Regions from separate parts of the Nocardia sp. NPDC003963 genome, predicted to be linked through region 1. Evidence: predicted binding sites of a transcription regulator. Region 1 holds the regulator's gene; the other holds the start of a gene.
The links. Region 1 encodes HspR, which represses chaperone genes until heat shock. Its sites were predicted from a motif close to ANNTGAGTNNNNNNNACTCANNT; they were not measured.
Positions count from the first base shown of each region.

Region 1 (9,755 bases):
CGGGTGGGGCCACGGCTCCACCGAGTACCGCGTCGCCCTCCTCGGACATATGCAGTACCGGCTCACGGAGGATGAAGTGCGGATCCCCGTCGTCGTCGACGACGGCCGCGGTGCACGCGTATTCGGCGATGTGCAGGCCCACCCCAGTGGCCATTCTCGGATCCTCGCTTCGACTTCCTCATCCAAAAACCACGGTACGGGTTCGCCGCGCGGCACCGGCCCGCGACGCGGGGTGCCGGGTCACCATGGGCGGAGCATTGACAATAGCGCCGATGAGCGGCGGGTGGGGATCCGCAGTCGGCTTCCGGGGCGGGCGGCTGATCCGCGACGGACCTCGGCGGGCCGGTGCCGGGTGCGGCACGACCGGATCACGATGTTGCACCGACTCGGTTCGTGGTGATGGGTGCAGGGAACAATGGTGCGAGTGCCCGGTGTGTGCGGGGGCGGGAATACTTCGCCGGGTGGGGGAGTTGAGCTGATCGACAATGTTGAGTGATGTCGGCTCAAGTTTGACTTGACGGCCCCTGTGAAGCGGGGCAGGATTGAGCCGACCACGCTCAGTATTGCTGGGACCGTGCTCTATGTTCTGCCTGGGGCTGGTCCACGCGGTGGGTCCACTGGACCCGCGGCGCCATGGGCACAAGCCCGGACAGACACAAGCAGTCGAAAACGAGGAGGAAACACAAATGGCTCGTGCGGTCGGAATCGACCTCGGGACCACGAACTCGGTCGTCGCCGTTCTCGAAGGCGGTGAACCGGTCGTCGTCGCCAACTCGGAGGGTTCGCGCACCACGCCCTCGGTCGTCGCGTTCGCGAAGAACGGAGAGGTGCTGGTCGGCCAGCCTGCCAAGAACCAGGCCGTGACCAACGTCGACCGCACGATCCGCTCGGTGAAACGGCATATCGGCACCGACTGGACCGTGGAGATCGACGGCAAGAAGTACACCTCGCAGGAGATCAGCGCGCGCACGCTGATGAAGCTGAAGCGCGATGCCGAGTCCTATCTGGGCGAGGAGATCACCGACGCGGTGATCACCGTCCCCGCCTACTTCGAGGACGCCCAGCGTCAGGCCACCAAGGAAGCCGGTCAGATCGCCGGGCTCAACGTCCTGCGCATCGTCAACGAACCCACCGCCGCCGCCCTGGCCTACGGCCTGGACAAGGGCGACAAGGAACAGACCATCCTGGTCTTCGACCTCGGTGGCGGTACCTTCGACGTTTCGCTGCTGGAGATCGGCGAGGGTGTCGTCGAGGTCCGCGCGACCTCCGGTGACAACCACCTCGGTGGCGACGACTGGGACGAGCGGGTCGTGAAATGGCTGGTCGACAAGTTCAAGTCCAGCTCGGGTATCGACCTGACCAAGGACAAGATGGCCATGCAGCGGCTGCGTGAGGCCGCCGAGAAGGCCAAGATCGAGCTGAGCTCCTCGCAGAGCACCTCGATCAACCTGCCCTACATCACCGTCGACGCGGACAAGAACCCGCTGTTCCTCGACGAGCAGCTGACCCGCGCCGAATTCCAGAAGATCACCTCGGACCTGCTCGACCGCACCCGCGCGCCGTTCCAGTCCGTGGTCAAGGACGCCGGCATCAAGGTCGCCGATATCGACCATGTCGTGCTCGTCGGTGGTTCCACCCGGATGCCCGCGGTCTCCGAACTGGTCAAGGAACTGACCGGTGGCAAGGAGCCCAACAAGGGCGTGAACCCGGACGAGGTCGTCGCCGTCGGCGCCGCCCTGCAGGCCGGTGTGCTCAAGGGCGAGGTCAAGGACGTCCTGCTGCTCGATGTGACCCCGCTGTCGCTGGGTATCGAGACCAAGGGCGGCGTGATGACCAACCTCATCGAGCGCAACACCACCATCCCGACCAAGCGTTCGGAAACCTTCACCACGGCCAACGACAACCAGCCGTCGGTGCAGATCCAGGTGTTCCAGGGTGAGCGCGAGATCGCCGCGCACAACAAGCTGCTCGGCTCCTTCGAGCTGACCGGGATCCCGCCGGCCCCGCGCGGGGTGCCGCAGATCGAGGTCACCTTCGATATCGACGCCAACGGCATCGTGCACGTGACGGCCAAGGACAAGGGCACCGGTAAAGAGAACACGATCAAGATCCAGGACGGCTCCGGTCTGTCCAAGGAGGAGATCGACCGGATGGTCAAGGACGCCGAAGCCCACGCCGCCGAAGACAAGGCGCGCCGGGAGGAAGCCGAGACCCGCAACCAGGCCGAATCGCTGGTACACCAGACCGAGAAGTTCATCAAGGACAACGAGGACAAGGTTCCGGCGGATGTGAAGTCCAAGGTCGAGGCCGCGATCGCCGAGGCGAAGACCGCGCTCGAGGGCACCGATACCGCTGCGGTGAAGGCCGCGGTGGAGAAGCTGGCCACCGAATCGCAGGCGCTGGGTCAGGCCATCTACGAGGCCCAGGCTTCCGAAGGCGCGGCCGCCGGTAACGGGGCCGCGGGTGCGGATGCCGGTGACGACCAGGTGGTCGACGCCGAGGTCGTGGACGAGCCGGTCGACACGGAGAAGAAGTGACGAATTCGGGAAACACAGGAAACGCGGGAGAGCCAACGGAGCCGGTCAGCTTCGTCGACAAGCGCAAGATCGATCCGGAGACCGGTGAGGTACGGGATCAGGCCGGGGCGGCCAACGGCGCCGCCCCGGCCGGGGCCGAGGAGGGCGTAGCCCCCCAGGCGCCGCAGGCCGGCCTCGACGGTGACGGTGTCGAGGCGGCGCCCGCCGACGCTCCGGCCGGTGGCTCCGACGAACTCGCCGAGCGCACCGCAGATCTGCAGCGGCTGACCGCCGAGTACACCAACTACCGGCGTCGGGTCGAACGCGACCGCAAGACCGCGATCGATTCCGCCAAGGCCGGCGTGGTCACCGAACTGCTCGGTGTCCTCGACGATCTGGATCGCGCCAAAGCGCACGGCGACCTGGAATCCGGGCCGCTGCGCTCGGTGGCCGACAAGCTGATCGAGGCACTGCGCAAACAGGGCCTCGAGGAATTCGGGTCCGAGGGTGAGCCGTTCGACCCGAACCTGCACGAAGCGGTTCAGCACGAGGGCTCCGGACACGATCCGGTGATCGGCGTGGTGATGCGCAAGGGATATCGCTTCGGCGAGCGGGTGCTGCGGCATGCGCTGGTCGGGGTCACCGACGGGGTGGGCGATCTCGGGGCCGGCCCCGATACCGCCACCGCGGAAACCGCCCGGGCGGAGGCATCGGATGCTGATGCCGGCTCGGACAAGTAGCGACTCCGCGGCGAGAGCCACGGATCGGGTGGCGCGGCGCGCCCACGGAGTGATCCGGGGCAGCCGCGCGCCCGTCGCGGCGCGCGCGACGGGCCCGGAGGCGGTAGGAAAGTACGACCACACAGCGGCCCGGACGGGCCGCGGAACAGGACCGAGAGGAGGAGATGCCCGGTGAGCCAGCGGGAGTGGATCGAGAAGGACTTCTACAAGGAGCTGGGTGTCTCCGCCGGCGCGTCCACCGAAGAGATCAAGAAGGCGTATCGCAAACTCGCCCGTGATCTGCACCCGGACGCAAACCCCGGTGACGCCAAGGCCGAAGAACGGTTCAAGGCGGTCAGCGAGGCGCATACGGTGCTGTCGGATCCGGCCAAACGCGCCGAGTACGACGAGACCCGCCGGCTTTTCTCCGGCGGCGGGTACGGCCGGGGCGGCGGATTCACCCCGGGCGCCGGCGGTGGGTTCTCCCAGAGTTTCGATCTGGGCGATATCTTCGGCCAAGCCGGTGGCGGTGGCGCCGACGGCGGACTCGGTGATCTGTTCGGTGGCCTGTTCAACCGGGGCGGTGGTGCCACACGCGCCGGGAGCCGCCCCCGGCGGGGTGCCGATGTGGAGGCCGAGACGACACTCGGATTCCGCGAGGCGGCCAAGGGCGTCACGGTGCCGCTGTACCTGACCAGCCCGTCACCGTGCACCACCTGCCACGGCAGCGGCGCCAAACCGGGGACCAGTCCGCGGGTGTGCCCGATCTGCAACGGCAGTGGCGTGGTGAGCCGCAACCAGGGCGCGTTCGGATTCAGCGAACCGTGCGACGAATGCCGCGGTACCGGGTCCCTCATCGACGACCCGTGCGTGGACTGCCACGGCAGCGGTATCCAGAACCGCACCCGCACCATCAACGTCCGGATCCCACCGGGTATCGCGGACGGGCAACGGATCCGGCTCGCCGGACAGGGCGAGGCGGGCCTGCGCGGCGCGCCCTCGGGTGACCTGTTCGTCACGGTGCACGTGAGCCAGGACAAGGTCTTCGGCCGGGCCGGCGACGACCTCACCCTGGCATTACCGGTCAGCTACAGTGAATTGGTGCTCGGTACGACCGTATCGGTGCCCACTCTGGAGGGCCGGGTCGGCGTGAAGGTGCCACCGGGTACCGCGGACGGCCGCATCCTGCGGGTGCGCGGCCGCGGAGTGCCCAAACGTGGTGGCGGAGCCGGTGATCTGCTGGTCACCGTGAAGGTCGCCGTGCCGCCGAAGCTGGACGACGATGCCGTTGCGGCGCTGCGCGCGCTACAGGAGGCGGAGAAGGCCAGCGGGTTCGATCCGAGAGCGGGATGGGCAGGTGCCTGATGGAGCCGAAACGAGGGCCCGAGGCGGGGTCCGCGCGCCAATCGAGCACTGAATATTTCGTGATTTCGGTGGCCGCCCAGCTGGCCGGTATGCACGCGCAGACGCTGCGCACCTACGACCGGCTGGGACTGGTGACGCCGCAGCGTACTTCGGGCGGCGGCCGGCGCTATTCGGAACGGGACGTCGAGCTGCTGCGCGAGGTGCAGCGGCTGTCCCAGGACGAGGGCGTCAATCTCGCCGGGATCAAACGGATCATCGAACTCACCAACCAGGTGACCGAACTCCAGCAGCGGTTGGTGGAACTGACCGCCGCGCTGGAACGGGAGCGGGCCCGGCCGGACTACCGGCCGGAACTGATTCCACCGCAGCGCAATACCGCGCTGGTGGTGTGGCAGCCGCGTAACCGGCGGCAGCGTTGACTGTGTTTATGGCGGCGCCTCCGGCGCCGCGGGGCGGGGCCCTATCAACCCCGGTTCTTCACTCCGGCGCTCAGTCGCTGCGCTCCTTCGCTCTGTCGCTCCAGAACCGGGGCGGGCCCCGCCTTTGTGGTCGCCTCGCCTTCGGCATCGGGTCCGGGTCTGTCGGCTCGGGTTCTCGACTCCGGCGATCGGTCGCTTCGCTCTGTCGCTCCAGAACGGGGGCGGGCCCCGACGGTGTTGATGGTGTCGCCTCCGGCGGTTCAGGCTCCTTCGAACTGGATCCGCTCGGCCGGGGTGCCGGCGTCGAGCAGACGTTCCACCGTGGACCTGGTCATCGCGGGTGAACCGCAGACCAGGACCTGGTGCCGGTTGAACGAACCGTAGGAGCCGACCACGTCCGCGAGGGTGCCCTGCAGCAGGTCGTCGTCGTCGAAACCTATGTCCACCCGGTGGCTTTCGTGCCATTTATCGGGCCAGGACGGGTCGTCGAGGCGCTCCACCACCGGTACCACGGTGAGCCAGGGCAGGTCGGCGGCCAGCAGGACGAGCATATCGGCGGCGTACAGGTCGCGCGGTGCGGAACCACCGAAGAACAGGTAGGTGGTGGGCGGGTCCGGGTGCCGGGCCAGTTCCAGGATCTGAGCTCGTAGTGGGGCCAGGCCGGTGCCGCCCGCGATCATCACCACCTCGTCGCCTTCGGGGTCTACGGTGAACAGGCCCTCGGGCGCCGAGAGCTTCCATCGATCCCCGGGCGCGGTATCGGCGACGATTCCGGCGCTGCACCAGCCGCCCGCCACCGTGCGTACGTGGAATTCGAGCTTGCCGTCCAGCGAGGGCGGCAGCGCGGGGGAGAACCGGCGCCGCATGCCCGGGAACTGCGGGACCTCCACCTGCACGGACTGCCCGGCGAGGAACGGTACATATTCGCCGATCAACCGGACCACGGCCGTATCGTGGCGCAGCCGGTGGTGTTCGACGACATCGGCCAGCCAGTACGACCGCTGGGACGAATGGCCGGGGGACGCGCTCGGGTCGTTGGTCATGCCTCACTCATCCGACAGGGTGGGCCGGGCGGTCGCCGCCCGGTGCTCGATGTGCCGATACCGATCAGACCGGATCGGTGCTGATGATCTCCTCCGGAGTGCCGACCGCGAGCAGTGCCCGCCGGGTATCGGCGATCATCTTCGCCGAACCGGCGATCTGGATCTGCCGATCCTCCCATGCGCCGAAACTGGCCACCACGGCGCCGAGGTTGCCGACCAGGCGCCGGTGCATTCCGTACGGCGCGTCCTCGGTGGGGTGCGGGTACCACCACGGGTTCGTCTTGTGCTCGCAGACCGGGACGACGGTGAGCCACGGGTTGCTCTGCGAGAGCTGCCACATGTTCTCCACGTCGTACAGGTCGCACGGGTAGACGCCGCCGATGAAGAAGTGCACCCGGGGGTTGATACCGCGCCGGCCCATCTCGATCAGCTGGGCGCGCAGCGGCGCGACTCCGGTGCCCGATCCGATCATCAGCACATCGCGGCCGCTGTCGGAATCCACCTGCAGGCCGCCGAGCGGTCCGCCGATGAGCCAGCGGTCGCCGACTTTGGTCTCGCTGACGATGGACGGGCTCACCCAGCCACCGCGTACTTTGCGGACGTGGAATTCGATCTCGCCGTACGGGTTCGACGGGATGGCGGGTGAGAGATAACGCCACATCCGCGGGCGCTGCGGTACGGAGATGGGGACGTACTGGCCGGCCAGGTAGGGGATCGGATCGTCGGACTGGAGCCGGACGATGGCCAGATCTTCGAGGACGTGCCGGTGTCCGACGACGGTGGCCTCCCAGTAGGGCGGCGAATCATCGGAATTGGCGCCTATGGCCATGGCGGCGGAGATGAGCAGGCAGACATCACGCCATCCCTCGGCGAGTTCTCTGGTCCAGTACGGGCCGTTGTAGGTCTGGAAGGCGGCGTAGAGCGCGGGGCCGGCCTGGTCGTAGTGCGAGGCCTCGACGCCGTATTTGCGATGGTCGCGGGCCAGCTGTTCGAGGAATTTCTGGGCGCGATCCCAGTCCTCGAGGTGATCGAGCATGTACTGGACAGCGGTGACCACTCTCTTCGCCTGCATATCCATTGCGGGCGGGAACAGTTCTCGCAGCCGCGGGTTCTCCGCGAACAGGTGACCGTAAAACGCGCTGACCAACCGCTCGGGTCCACTCGGCGCATCGACCACCGACTGGAAATTGGCGCGGACCAGCGCTGCCGAACGCGCATCCACGGCGTGGAGCTTCCTTTCCCTGAATTCCGACCCGGAGGGACCGGCCGTTACCGGCGGTCCGTCACCCGACCAGTATCCCCGAAAAAAGAGATGATGGTGGGTGTGAAATACGGTTACCGGGTTTGGCCGATCTTGTTCGCGGGTACCGACGCGTCGTTGTGAGCCGCGGCCCAGCACTTTTCTGGCAACCGGGTGGCGAGAAGTCGCCGCCGAAAATTTCAAAGTTGAGCGGAACAGACTCAACCTTTCGTACGTTGAATCGGGCAGAACGGCACGAGACACCGGCTTCGGTGCGGCTGCCGGATGAGATATCGACTAGCAGGAAGGTGCTTCGTGGACTCGTTCAATCCCACCACCAAGACCCAGGCCGCGCTGACTGCCGCGTTGCAGGCAGCCTCGGCCGCCGGTAACCCCGAGATCCGGCCGGCCCATCTGCTGGTGGCGCTGCTGGACCAGACCGACGGTATCGCCGCGCCCCTGCTCAAGGCGGTGGGCACCGATCCCGCGACGGTGCGGCGCGAAGCGCAGGACATCGTCGACCGGCTCCCGCGCGCCAGCGGTGCCACCACGACCCCGCAACTGGGCCGTGAAGCGCTGGCCGCGATCACCGCCGCCCAGCAGCTGGCCACCGAGCTCGGCGACGAATACGTCTCCACCGAGCATGTGATGGTCGGCCTGGCCTCCGGCGATACCGACGTGACCATGCTGCTCGAGAAGTACGGCGCCACGGCCGCGGCACTACGGGAGGCCTTCACGACCGTGCGCGGTAACGCCCGGGTCAGCAGCCCGGATCCGGAGGGCAGCTACCAGGCGCTGGAGAAGTACTCCACCGACCTCACCGCCGCCGCGCGCGCGGGAAAACTGGACCCGGTGATCGGCCGCGATACCGAGATCCGGCGGGTCGTGCAGGTGCTGTCGCGGCGTACCAAGAACAACCCGGTGCTCATCGGTGAGCCGGGCGTCGGTAAGACCGCGATCGTGGAGGGCCTGGCCCAGCGCATCATCGCCGGCGATGTACCGGAATCGTTGCGCGGTAAGACCGTCATCTCGCTCGATCTGGGCGCGATGGTCGCCGGTGCCAAATACCGCGGCGAGTTCGAGGAGCGACTCAAGGCGGTACTGGAGGAGATCAAATCCAGTGCCGGGCAGATCATCACCTTCATCGACGAACTGCACACCATCGTCGGCGCGGGCGCGACCGGCGAATCGGCGATGGACGCCGGGAACATGATCAAGCCGATGCTGGCCCGCGGCGAACTGCGACTCGTCGGCGCCACGACGCTCGACGAGTACCGGCAGCACATCGAGAAGGACGCGGCGCTGGAGCGCCGCTTCCAGCAGGTGATCGTCGGCGAACCCTCGGTGCAGGACACCGTCGGCATCCTGCGCGGTATCAAGGAGCGCTACGAGGTGCACCACGGGGTGCGGATCACCGACTCCGCGCTGGTGTCGGCGGCCGCCCTGTCCGACCGCTACATCACCTCCCGGTTCCTGCCCGACAAGGCGATCGACCTGGTCGACGAGGCGGCCTCGCGACTGCGGATGGAGATCGACTCCCGGCCGGTGGAGATCGACGAGGTCGAACGCGCGGTGCGGCGGCTCGAGATCGAAGAGGTGGCACTCACCAAGGAGACCGACGAGGCGTCCAAGCAGCGACTGGAGCGACTGCGCGCCGAACTCGCCGACGACCGGGAGAAGCTCAATCAGCTCACCACCCGCTGGCAGAACGAGAAAACCGCGATCGACCAGGTTCGCGTGCTGAAGGAGCAACTCGAGACCCTGCGCGGTGAATCCGAACGCGCCGAACGCGACGGTGACCTGGGCAAGGCCGCGGAGCTTCGGTACGGGCGCATCCCGACGCTGGAGAAAGAACTCGCCGAGGCCGAGGAGGCGTCCGGCGCGGCCGCCGACGGAGAAGTCATGCTCAAGGAAGAGGTCGGCCCGGACGATATCGCCGAGGTGATCTCCGCCTGGACCGGGATTCCGGTGGGCCGGCTGCTCGAAGGCGAGACCGAGAAACTGCTCCGGATGGAATCCGAACTCGCCCGCCGGGTGGTCGGGCAGAACGACGCGGTACGGGCCGTTTCCGACGCGGTGCGGCGGGCGCGTGCCGGAGTCGCGGACCCGAACCGGCCGACCGGCTCGTTCCTGTTCGTCGGTCCTACCGGTGTGGGTAAGACGGAGCTCGCCAAAGCGCTGGCGGATTTCCTGTTCGACGACGAACGCGCGATGGTCCGCATCGATATGAGCGAGTACAGCGAGAAGCACGCGGTCGCCCGCCTGGTCGGCGCCCCACCCGGCTACGTCGGCTACGACCAGGGCGGCCAGCTCACCGAAGCGGTACGCCGCCGTCCCTACACGGTGGTGCTGTTCGACGAGATCGAGAAGGCCCACCCCGATGTCTTCGACATCCTGCTCGCCGTGCTCGACGAGGGCCGGCTCACCGACGGCCAGGGCAGGACGGTGGACTT
Region 1 covers NZ_JBSGIP010000015.1:6,023-15,777, reverse strand. Annotated here, with positions in the region: gene ACWEWT_RS22570 (hypothetical protein) at 1-154, opposite strand, end outside; gene dnaK (molecular chaperone DnaK) at 687-2,537, shown strand; gene grpE (nucleotide exchange factor GrpE) at 2,534-3,256, shown strand; gene dnaJ (molecular chaperone DnaJ) at 3,428-4,600, shown strand; gene ACWEWT_RS22550 (heat shock protein transcriptional repressor HspR) at 4,600-5,019, shown strand; gene ACWEWT_RS22545 (FAD-binding oxidoreductase) at 5,280-6,062, opposite strand; gene ACWEWT_RS22540 (globin domain-containing protein) at 6,127-7,284, opposite strand; gene clpB (ATP-dependent chaperone ClpB) at 7,618-9,755, shown strand, end outside.

Region 2 (9,755 bases), on a different contig from region 1:
ACCAGTGTCTTCAGCATCGGGTTGTTCGAGGCCGCCACCGCCACCGGGTCCTGCGCCATACCGCCGACCGAACCGGCCCCGTCGGGCACCTGGGCGGCGTAATCGGCACAACCGGGACCGACCGGGCCGGCGGCCGGATCGCCGGCGGCCGGGGATTCCGGATTCGCCATCGGACTGCTCGTGGCCGGGGCTGCGGAATCACTGGTCGCGTCGGTGGAACACGCAGTCGATCCCAGCAGCGCGGCGGTCGAAACGATCGCCGCCGTAAGCACAACACGTCGCATGCTCTTCATGGATTCTCATCACTTTCAGCCAGGACGACCCCTGTGCGGCCGCACCGCGAACATTGCCGGACGGAGTTCGCGTGGAACGGCGTCGCGGATGGGCCCGGGCCGGGATCGGCCGAAAGAAACCGCTGGATACGAAAAGGGCCGCGGCAGCCCTTCGGGGAGCTGCCGCGGCCCGTGACCGTGAAATCAGGCGCTGGCCGCCAGAGCGGGGCCGTCCAGGGCCGGTTCGCGCACCGGTTCGATGGCGTAGGCCAGGATCTCGCCGACATCGCCCACCGGTCGGACGTCGAGATCGGCCAGCACATCGGCGGGGACGTCGTCCAGATCCGGCTCGTTGCGGGCCGGGATGAACACCGTCTTCAGCCCTGCCCGTTGCGCGGCGAGCAGCTTCTGCTTCACCCCGCCGATCGGCAGCACCCGGCCGTTCAGCGTGACCTCGCCGGTCATTCCGACATCGGAGCGCACCGGGCGCCCCAGTGCCAGCGATACCAGCGCGGTGACCATGGTGACACCCGCGGACGGGCCGTCCTTGGGCACGGCTCCGGCGGGCACGTGGACGTGCAGATTGCCGTCGAGTACCGCCGATTCGATACCGATCTCGCCCAGATGCGACCGCACATAGGTCAGCGCGATCTGCGCCGATTCCTTCATGACATCGCCCAGCTGGCCGGTCAGTGTCAGGGCGCGTTCGCCCGCGGCGGTATTGGCCTCGATGTAGAGGACATCACCTCCGAGCCCGGTGACCGCGAGCCCGGTCGCCACCCCCGGCACAGCGGTACGTTCGGCCGAATCCGGAGTGAAGCGCGGTCGGCCGAGATAGTCCTTCAGATCGCCGATATCGATGGTCAGCGCCGCGTCGGCCCCGTCGACCTCCGACAGTCGCGTCGCCGCCTTCCGCAGTGCCTTGGCGATCAGCCGTTCCAGCTGCCGGACACCGGCTTCCCGGGTGTAGTCGGCCGCGATCTCGCGCAGCGCCGCATCGGTGACCTCGACCTCCGCCGCGGTGAGCGCATTGCGTTCCAGCTGCCGGGGCAGCAGGAAGTCGCGGGCGATGGCGACCTTGTCGTCCTCGGTGTACCCGTCGACGGTGATCACTTCCATCCGGTCCAGCAGCGGGCCGGGGATGGTGTCCATGACATTGGCCGTGGCCAGGAACAGCACATCGGACAGGTCCAGGTCCATATCCAGATAGTGATCGCGGAAGGTGTGGTTCTGGGCGGGATCGAGCACTTCGAGCAGGGCCGCCGCGGGATCGCCGCGGAAATCCGATCCGATCTTGTCGACCTCGTCCAGCAGCACGACCGGGTTCATCGATCCGGCTTCCTTGATCGCCCGCACGATCCGGCCGGGCATGGCGCCCACGTAGGTGCGCCGGTGTCCACGGATCTCCGCTTCGTCGCGCACCCCGCCCAGGGCGACCCGCACGAATTCACGGCCCAGAGCCCGGGCGACCGATTCACCCAGCGAGGTCTTGCCGACCCCGGGCGGACCCGCGAGGACCAGCACCGCGCCGGACCCTCGTCCACCCACGACCTCCAGGCCGCGTTGCGCGCGCCGCGCCCGGACGGCCAGGTACTCGACCATCCGGTCCTTCACCTCGTCCAGGCCGTGGTGGTCGGCGTCGAGCACAGCCCGGGCCGCCGCCACATCGGTGGAATCGGTGGTCTTCACCTGCCACGGCAGTTCCAGGACGGTATCCAGCCAGGTCCGGATCCAGCCGCTCTCGGGGCTCTGATCGCTGGACCGTTCCAGCCGGTCGACCTCGCGCAGTGCCGTTTCACGCACCTTGTCGGGCAGTTCGGCCTGCTCCACCCGGGTGCGGTAGTCGTCCGCGCCGTCCGGTTCGTCTTCGCCCAATTCCTTACGGATGGCGTTGAGCTGTTGGCGCAGCAGGAATTCGCGCTGGCTCTTCTCCATGTTCTCGCGGACCTCGTCACCGATCTTCTCGGTGACCTCGGCCTCGGCGATATGGGCCCGGGTCCAGTCGATCAGCAAGTTCAGCCGCTGGGCCACATCAGGGGTCTCGAGCAGTTCGCGTTTCTGCTCATCGGTGAGATACGCGGCGTAGCCGGCGGTATCGGCGATGGCGGACGGATCGGTGAGCTGGTTGAACGCATCGACCATCTGCCACGCCTCGCGACGCTGCAGGACCGATACGACGAGTTTCTTGTACTCGTCGGCCAGTTCACGTGTGCGACCGTCGGCGGCGGGGGTCTCGACCGGTTCGGCCTCCACCCACAGCGCGGCGCCGGGGCCGGTGACGCCGTGCCCGATCTTCGCGCGCCGTTCCGCTTTGAGGACCGCGGCCGCCGCGCCGCCACGCATCCGGCCGATCTGTTCGACCGTGGCGATCACGCCGTAGGCGGCGTACCCCTCGGTCAGGCGCGGGGCCAGCAGTACGGTCCCGGTCTTCGCGGCCTGTGCTGCGTCGATCGCCGCCTGCGCGGATTCGTCCAGTTCGATCGGCACGACCATCCCGGGGAGCACGATGGGATCGGTCAGGAACAGCACCGGAAGATTCAGTGGTGTAGTCACGAACACAACCTCCAATACTTGAGCTACTCCCACTCAACTTCACCGGTATCGCCTTTGTTCCACCTCGTACCAGTGTTCGCCCACGGCGGATTTCCGGACCGGGAAAGCCCTGGTAGAAGCGATTCGATGGAGAGTCGGCGGGCTCAGTGGCCGGCGAACGCCTCAGCGAGCCACCACGCGCCACCGTCACTGGTGATCTTCGCGTCGATCACCAGCGGCCCGGCCCGACCCGTACTCCGGTAGTCCGCGACCCAGTCGCGTACCGCGGCGAGATCAGCGGCGGATCGGACGGTGACCCCGGTGGCCCCGAAACCGCGCGCGACGGCAGCGATATCGGTTTCCGGGAAGGTGACCGTCCCGTGGTCGGCATCACCGAAATGATGGACTTCGGCGCCGTAGGCGGAATCGTTGTAGACGATCACCACCAGCGGGAGCGCACAGCGCACAGCGGTTTCCAGTTCGGAGACCGCCATCAGGAACCCGCCGTCGCCGGCACCGAGTACGGGCAGCCGATCGGGCCGCGCGAAGGCCGCGCCGATGGCGGTGCCGAGCCCCAGCCCGATCGACTGGAACGCCTGGGTGAAACAGAATCCGTTCTCGTCGGGCACCGACAGATGCGTGGCGGGATAGCCCATGAAATTCCCGGAGTCGATCGAGACGATCCGCTGCGCGGGCAGAATCTCGTCCAGCGCGATCGTCAGCGCCCGGGGATCGATTCGGTCGCCGGGCGCCGCCTCCGCCACCGGCACGTCCTGCCAGCGGCCGGAACGCGCGATCCGGGCCGCGACCTCCGCCGTGCGGTAACCGACCACCCGCTCCGCGCCGGTTCGCCGCCACTCGTCGAGTACGTCCCGTGCGGTCGGTTCGCAGTCACCGAGTACCCCGAAGGCCACCGGGCGATGCGCACCGATGGCATCGATATCGTCGTCGACCTGCACGACCGTGGTATCCGCGCCGATCAGCCGCCCGTGCCGCATGGTCCACATATTCAACGCGCAACCCCAGCCGACGACGAGATCGGCGCCGGCGATCAGATCGGCGGTGGTCGGCGACGAGAAGCCGCCGGAGATACCGAGCGCGAACCGGTCACCGGCGAAGAGTCCGTTCGCGACGGCCGAGGTGGCGAGCAACGCTCCGCAGGTCTCGGCGAGGGCGGCGATCGCGGGACCGGCATGACGCGCTCCCCGCCCCGCGACGAACACCGGCGTACGAGCCCGGCGCAGTGCCTCGGCCAGCTGCACCACCGCCGCGGCCCCGGGCCGGACCCGCTCCGGTGCCGCCGGTACCGCAACCGGCCCGGTCGCGGTACCGGGACCGGCCGCGATATCGATCGCCACGTCGAGGACCACCGTGCGGCGCCGGGTCAGGGCTGTCCGGAACGCCCGGGTCACATCGGCGACCGCGGTCTGCGCCGAGTACACCCGCTCACTCACGGCACCCACACTGCGGGCCAGGGCTTCCTGATCGACCCGGAAATTGGACCGCAACGCCGCCGCCGGGCTGTCCGCGGCCAGCACGATCATCGGCGTACGGCTCTTGGCGGCCTCGCCGATACCGGTCATGGCGTTGGTGAGCCCGCAGCCCTGGTGCAGCGTGAGCACCCCGACCCGGCCCGACATCCGCGTGTAGGCGTCGGCCATACTCGCCGCGCCGCCTTCGTGCCGGGCCGCCGTGAACGGGACGCCGCCTCGGCGCAGCGCGTTGGTCATCACGAAATTGCCGCTGCCCACGACACCGAAACAGTGCCCGACGCCCAGATCGGCCAGCACCCCGCCGACTACATCGGCGACAGACGGTCCGTAGCCGGACTGTTCCGCAGCCGGGGACGCCGGCGCGTATTCCGGCGAACCACCGGAGGTCATGCCGCGCCGTCCCGATCGAGCACCGCCAGTACCCGGGACGGGCTCCCGGTGCCGCCGACGATCGGCAGCGGGCTCACCACCAGCATCGCGCCCACGGCCGGCAGCCGGCCGAGGTTGCGCAGCGAGGTGAGTCCGTATTTGTCGTTGCCGAGGAAATAGTGGTGCACCGGGAACGCGGGATCGAAACCACCGGCCAGACCGGCGTCGACCCCGACGGTTTCGACCCCGAGCCCGGTGATGTCGCGCTCGGTCGCCAGCCAGCGCGCACAGTCGACCGCCACCCCGGGCGTATGGGAACCGGTGTCGTCGGCATTCAGGAATTCGGCCTCGGAACCGCCGCGGGCCGCCCAGCCGGTACGCAGCAGCAGCCAGGTCCCCGCGGTCAACCGGCCGTACTCCCGCTCCCATTCCTCGATATGAGCGATCGTGAGCAGATGATCCGGATCGGCGGCGACCGCGGCGGTCAGGTCCAGGACCGCGGCCGGTCCGATCAGTCGGCGCACCGGGATCTGCGAGACATCGTCCCCGTCCCGCCCGGTGACCCAGTGGACCGGAGCGTCGAGATGGGTGCCGATATGTTCCCCGGTGTGGATATTGTTGTGCCGCCAGAACGGGCCCGGCTCGTTGTAGGCACTGACTTCCTCGAGACTGAAATCGATCAGATTCGCGAACGGTTCCGGCAGGCGCAGGGCCGGTGTCGAACTGCTCAGCGGAGTGGTCAGATCGATCACTTCCAGTCGCCCGCCGGCGAGGGCGTCGAGGAAGGCGGGGAGTACCGAGGTCTCGGGGTTGCTCATGTCGGCACCCTATTCCGGATTTCCGCGCCGCGGCATACCTGCGTGATGGGCCGGGAAGCCCTGATTGACACCCGGGACGGCCCGGTGACAATGTGATCATCTCGAATACCGATCCGGCCAAGGGGAGCGCGCGATGATCACACTCTCGTCCGGAGTGTTGATCAATTGGGAAGAACTCACCGGCCAGAGCAAGTTCGTCGTCGATCTGATCAGTTTTCCGATATTCAGCGCGGCCGCCGGTTGGCTCACCAACTGGACCGGCGTGCTCATGCTGTTCTGGCCGCTGCTGTTCCGCGGTATCCGGATTCCCGGCCTCGACGTGCTGTATCCGTATCTACCGCGGCGAGTGCAGGTACTGCCGACCTTTTCCGGGGACGGGTCCCGCCTGGGTTTCCAGGGTTTCATTCCGGCGCGCGCCGAGAAGATGGCGAGTATCTGCGTCGACAAAGCACTGCTGCGGATCGGCAGCCCCCGGGATTTCATCCACGAACTGGACCTCGACGGTATCGCCGACTATGTGGCCGCGCTGGCCCGCAAACAGGTGAAGAGCATCGTCGACGAGGTCATGAACCGGGAGAACCCCGAACTGTGGAATGCCGTACCCCGCGCGATGCGGCAACTGATCTACCAGCGGGTGGAACGGGAATTACCGGAACTCACGAGCCGGGCGTTCGATTCGCTCGGTGACAACGTCGATCAGCTCATCGACGTGAAAGGTTTCGTGATCCGGTATCTCCAGGAGAATCCGGAGATCCTCAAGGACCTCACCACCACCATCGCGGCACCGGAACTGAAATTCATGGTGCGGATCGGTCTGCTCGGCGCCCCGTTCGGCCTGCTGCTCGCCCTGTACCTGCACATCCACTCCGATATCCCGGTCTGGGGCTGGGTTCCCTCCTGGGTGATCGTGCTGGCCGCGTCGGCCCTCATCGGCGTCGTGGTGAACATCATCGCGGTACGGGTCGTGTTCACCCCGGGTGATCCACAACCCCGGTACAAGTACATCTGGAAACAGGCGTTGCTGGCGAAACGGCAGCCGCAGGCGGCCACCGATCTGGCACATATCCTCGCCTATCAGGTGCTGACCCTGCCCAATCTGTCCAACGAGTTGCTCAACGGCCCCAACGGTGACAAGACCCGGCTGCTGCTCGAACAGCTCATCTCCGACGAGATCCACCGGCAGCTCGGCCGCACGACCTCGGTGGTGCGGGCCGCGTTCGGGCGGCAGCAGTTCGACAATCTGAAGGTCGGCGCGGCGGGGGCGGCAGTGGGGCTGGCGCCCGCGCTGGTGGAGGACGCCGATTTCATCCGGGAGCAGGCCGAGAACATCGATGAGTTCGCGGCCCGCAAATTGCAGTTGCTGACCCCCGGCGAGTTCATGGAGATGTTCTACGCCTCGGTCGAGCAGGACGCCTGGTTGCTGTACCTGCACGGCGCCGCGCTCGGCCTGATGGTCGGTGCCACGCATCTGCTCCTCTTCGGCTGGTAGAGACCCGGCCGCTACCTATCGGCCGTGGCGCGCTCATGCGGCCGCCAAATCAAGCAAGCGTGCTTGTATTTTTCTCGGACCGCTGGAATGCTGAACCGCGCACGATGCCGTGCGCGACGGAGGTGAGGGAACCGATGGCCGATCTGGACGCGCTACTGCGCGACCTCGCTGCCGAGAGCGCCGACCTGGAGAGCCTGGTCGCCGACCTACCCGGGCCGGACTGGGCCCGGCCCACCCCCGCGACAGGGTGGACCATCGCCCATCAGATCGGGCATCTCGCCTGGACCGACGAGGTGGCCGGCCTGGCCGCCACCGACGCGCGGACCGGCGGTACCGCCTTCTCCGACCTCCTGACCGAGGCCGCCGCCCGGGTGACGACCTTCGTGGACGACGCCGCCGCGGCGGCCGCCGCCGTACCGCCACCGGAACTGCTCGAGCGGTGGCGGCGCGGCCGGGCCGCACTCGCCGCCGCACTCCGCGCGGTACCCGGGGACGCGAAAGTGCCCTGGTTCGGACCGCCCATGCGGCCGGGGTCGATGGTCACCGCCCGGCTCATGGAGACCTGGGCGCACGGCCAGGATGTCGCCGATACGCTCGGGATCCGCCGTGCGGCGACCGATCGATTGCGTTCGGTCGCGCATATCGGTGTCCGGACCCGGAATTTCGCGTACGCCGTCCGGGAGCTACCCGCTCCGGCTGCGGAGTTCCGGATAGAGCTGCGTGCGCCGTCGGGCGCCCTGTGGTCGTGGGGCCCCGAGGACGCGCTCGAACGGGTCACCGGGCCGGCCCTGGATTTCTGCCTGCTGGTCACCCAGCGCCGGCATCCCGATGATCTGGCACTGCGCACAACGGGCGCGGAGGCCGCACGGTGGCTGACGATCGCCCAGGCCTTCGCCGGGCCGCCGGGCAGCGGCCGCGAGCCGGTCCGGCAGGGCTGAACGGGAGCCGGCGAGCGTCACACCAGGTTCCCGCGACAGCCGGACATCGTTGGCCGGATGGGCACTCACGGCAGTCGAGTACGGCGCTCGCCGGCGGGTGATAGGTACCCTCCGCACCGGTGCCGAAACCCGGAACCGGTCACAGATGGGACACCCGGCTCGACAAGATCGGCGACGCTGTGACACTCGTCTCGAGTGTCGAGGCGCCTTGTTCTCGCCCGTTCGGCTCCTACCTGCCCTGATACGCTCGCCCGATGTTTCGGCCCTGTGTCACATATAGTGTCCAGCGGCTATCGGATCTCCAACTGCCCGAAATAAACCGGAAAACTATAGTACTTTTATCGGGCAGCCGTGGAGGGAGGGCCCGTGGGCTTCATCAAATACGCGAGCGACGTAACGGCGCCGATCACCGTTGCCTTCGCCTATGCCGACAACCCCCTGTCCATCCCGAACTGGATGGTAGGTGCCACCGAGATCACCCGGCGCGGCGATCCCGAACGCGGCCTCGGCGCGATGTACGAGATCAGATACCGGTTCGGTCCCTGGCGCCCCGTAATCCGCTGCGAGATCACCGAACACCGCCAGGACGCGGTGCTGGGTTATCTCCTGACCAGCGGTCTCGTCACCGCCCGGCTGACCCTGCGTTTCGACCCGCTCGGCCGCGGCCGTTCGGTGCTGACCTCCGAGCTCGACAGTCCCAGCTCCCGCGGGCTCACCGCGATTCTGCGCGACCGCCCGCGCGACGCACTGCTACGCCGCGCGCTGCGGCGCAGCGAATCGCGATTGCGCAGGGCGATAGAGGAATTCCACGGTACCGATCTTGTCGGCCGACTTGCGTAGGGTACATCCATGATCATCGTGAGTACCGACGGATCGTGTCTGCGAAATCCCGGCGGAGCGATCGGTTGGGCGTGGGTGGACCACGCGGGCGGCGCGGAGAGCGGTGGCGCGGCATCGGGTACCAACCAGATCGCCGAACTACGTGCCGTACTGGAGGCGGTACAGGCCCATCCGGGGTCGGATCCGCTGCTGATCGAAAGCGATTCGCTCTACGCCATCAAATGCGCGTCCGAATGGCTGCCCAACTGGCGCAACAACGGTTGGCGCACCTCGAGCGGATCCGCGGTCAAGAACGTCGAGATCATCCGGCAGATAGACCACGCCATCGCGGGGCGGCCCGGCCCGGTGCGCTTTCGCTGGGTGCGCGGCCATGTCGGTAACTATTTCAACGAGCAGGCCGATGCACTGGCCGGGGCTGCCGCGCGCAAGGCCGCGGCTACCGCCGCACCGGCGGCCCGAACAGTGACCATGGCCGCTCCGGCGGCCCCCGAAACCTCCGCAGCAGCAGGGAAGGCTGCGGAACCGGCGGTTCCGACCGCCGACTACGCGACAACAGCGCAGGCGCTCCACCTGTTCTGAATCCGGCCGGGATGGGAGCGCCCGCGCTGTTGTCGCCGTAGTCTTCGTATTGCGATACCACCCGAATAGCCTCCGGCGGTGGTGGCTCGACCCACCGCCGGAGGCGCCCGGGACTCGTAAATGAGTGCATAACAGGTGATATACCAAATCGACATCACCACAAATCAGCCTGAACCATGGGCAGTTGTGCCCAAAATGTGCCCACGGGAGCCCTGACCGATAGCCGAAGAACTCCGGCGAGGACCATCTTTCCGACGTCGGAAAGATGGTCGGCCGGGTACTCGGTGGTGAGTGCCCCGGCAGTTGCGGTTATGAGCACTGCGGCTGGCCTATTCGCGGAACATCGCGACGGTGAGCCCGGTCGGCACGAATGTGTTCAGCCGAGGTACGGCGCGGACCGCCCTTCCAGATAGTGCGCCAGCCTG
Region 2 covers NZ_JBSGIP010000029.1:29,655-39,409, reverse strand. Annotated here, with positions in the region: gene ACWEWT_RS28815 (fasciclin domain-containing protein) at 1-293, opposite strand, end outside; gene lon (endopeptidase La) at 477-2,765, opposite strand; gene ACWEWT_RS28805 (thiamine pyrophosphate-binding protein) at 2,969-4,687, opposite strand; gene ACWEWT_RS28800 (cyclase family protein) at 4,684-5,484, opposite strand; gene ACWEWT_RS28795 (hypothetical protein) at 5,618-6,973, shown strand; gene ACWEWT_RS28790 (TIGR03084 family metal-binding protein) at 7,108-7,911, shown strand; gene ACWEWT_RS28785 (SRPBCC family protein) at 8,278-8,751, shown strand; gene ACWEWT_RS28780 (ribonuclease H family protein) at 8,761-9,330, shown strand; gene ACWEWT_RS28775 (NUDIX hydrolase) at 9,707-9,755, opposite strand, start outside.
Region 2: a site for HspR is predicted at 2,842-2,864, ahead of lon (endopeptidase La). Genes of this name have one in related genera too.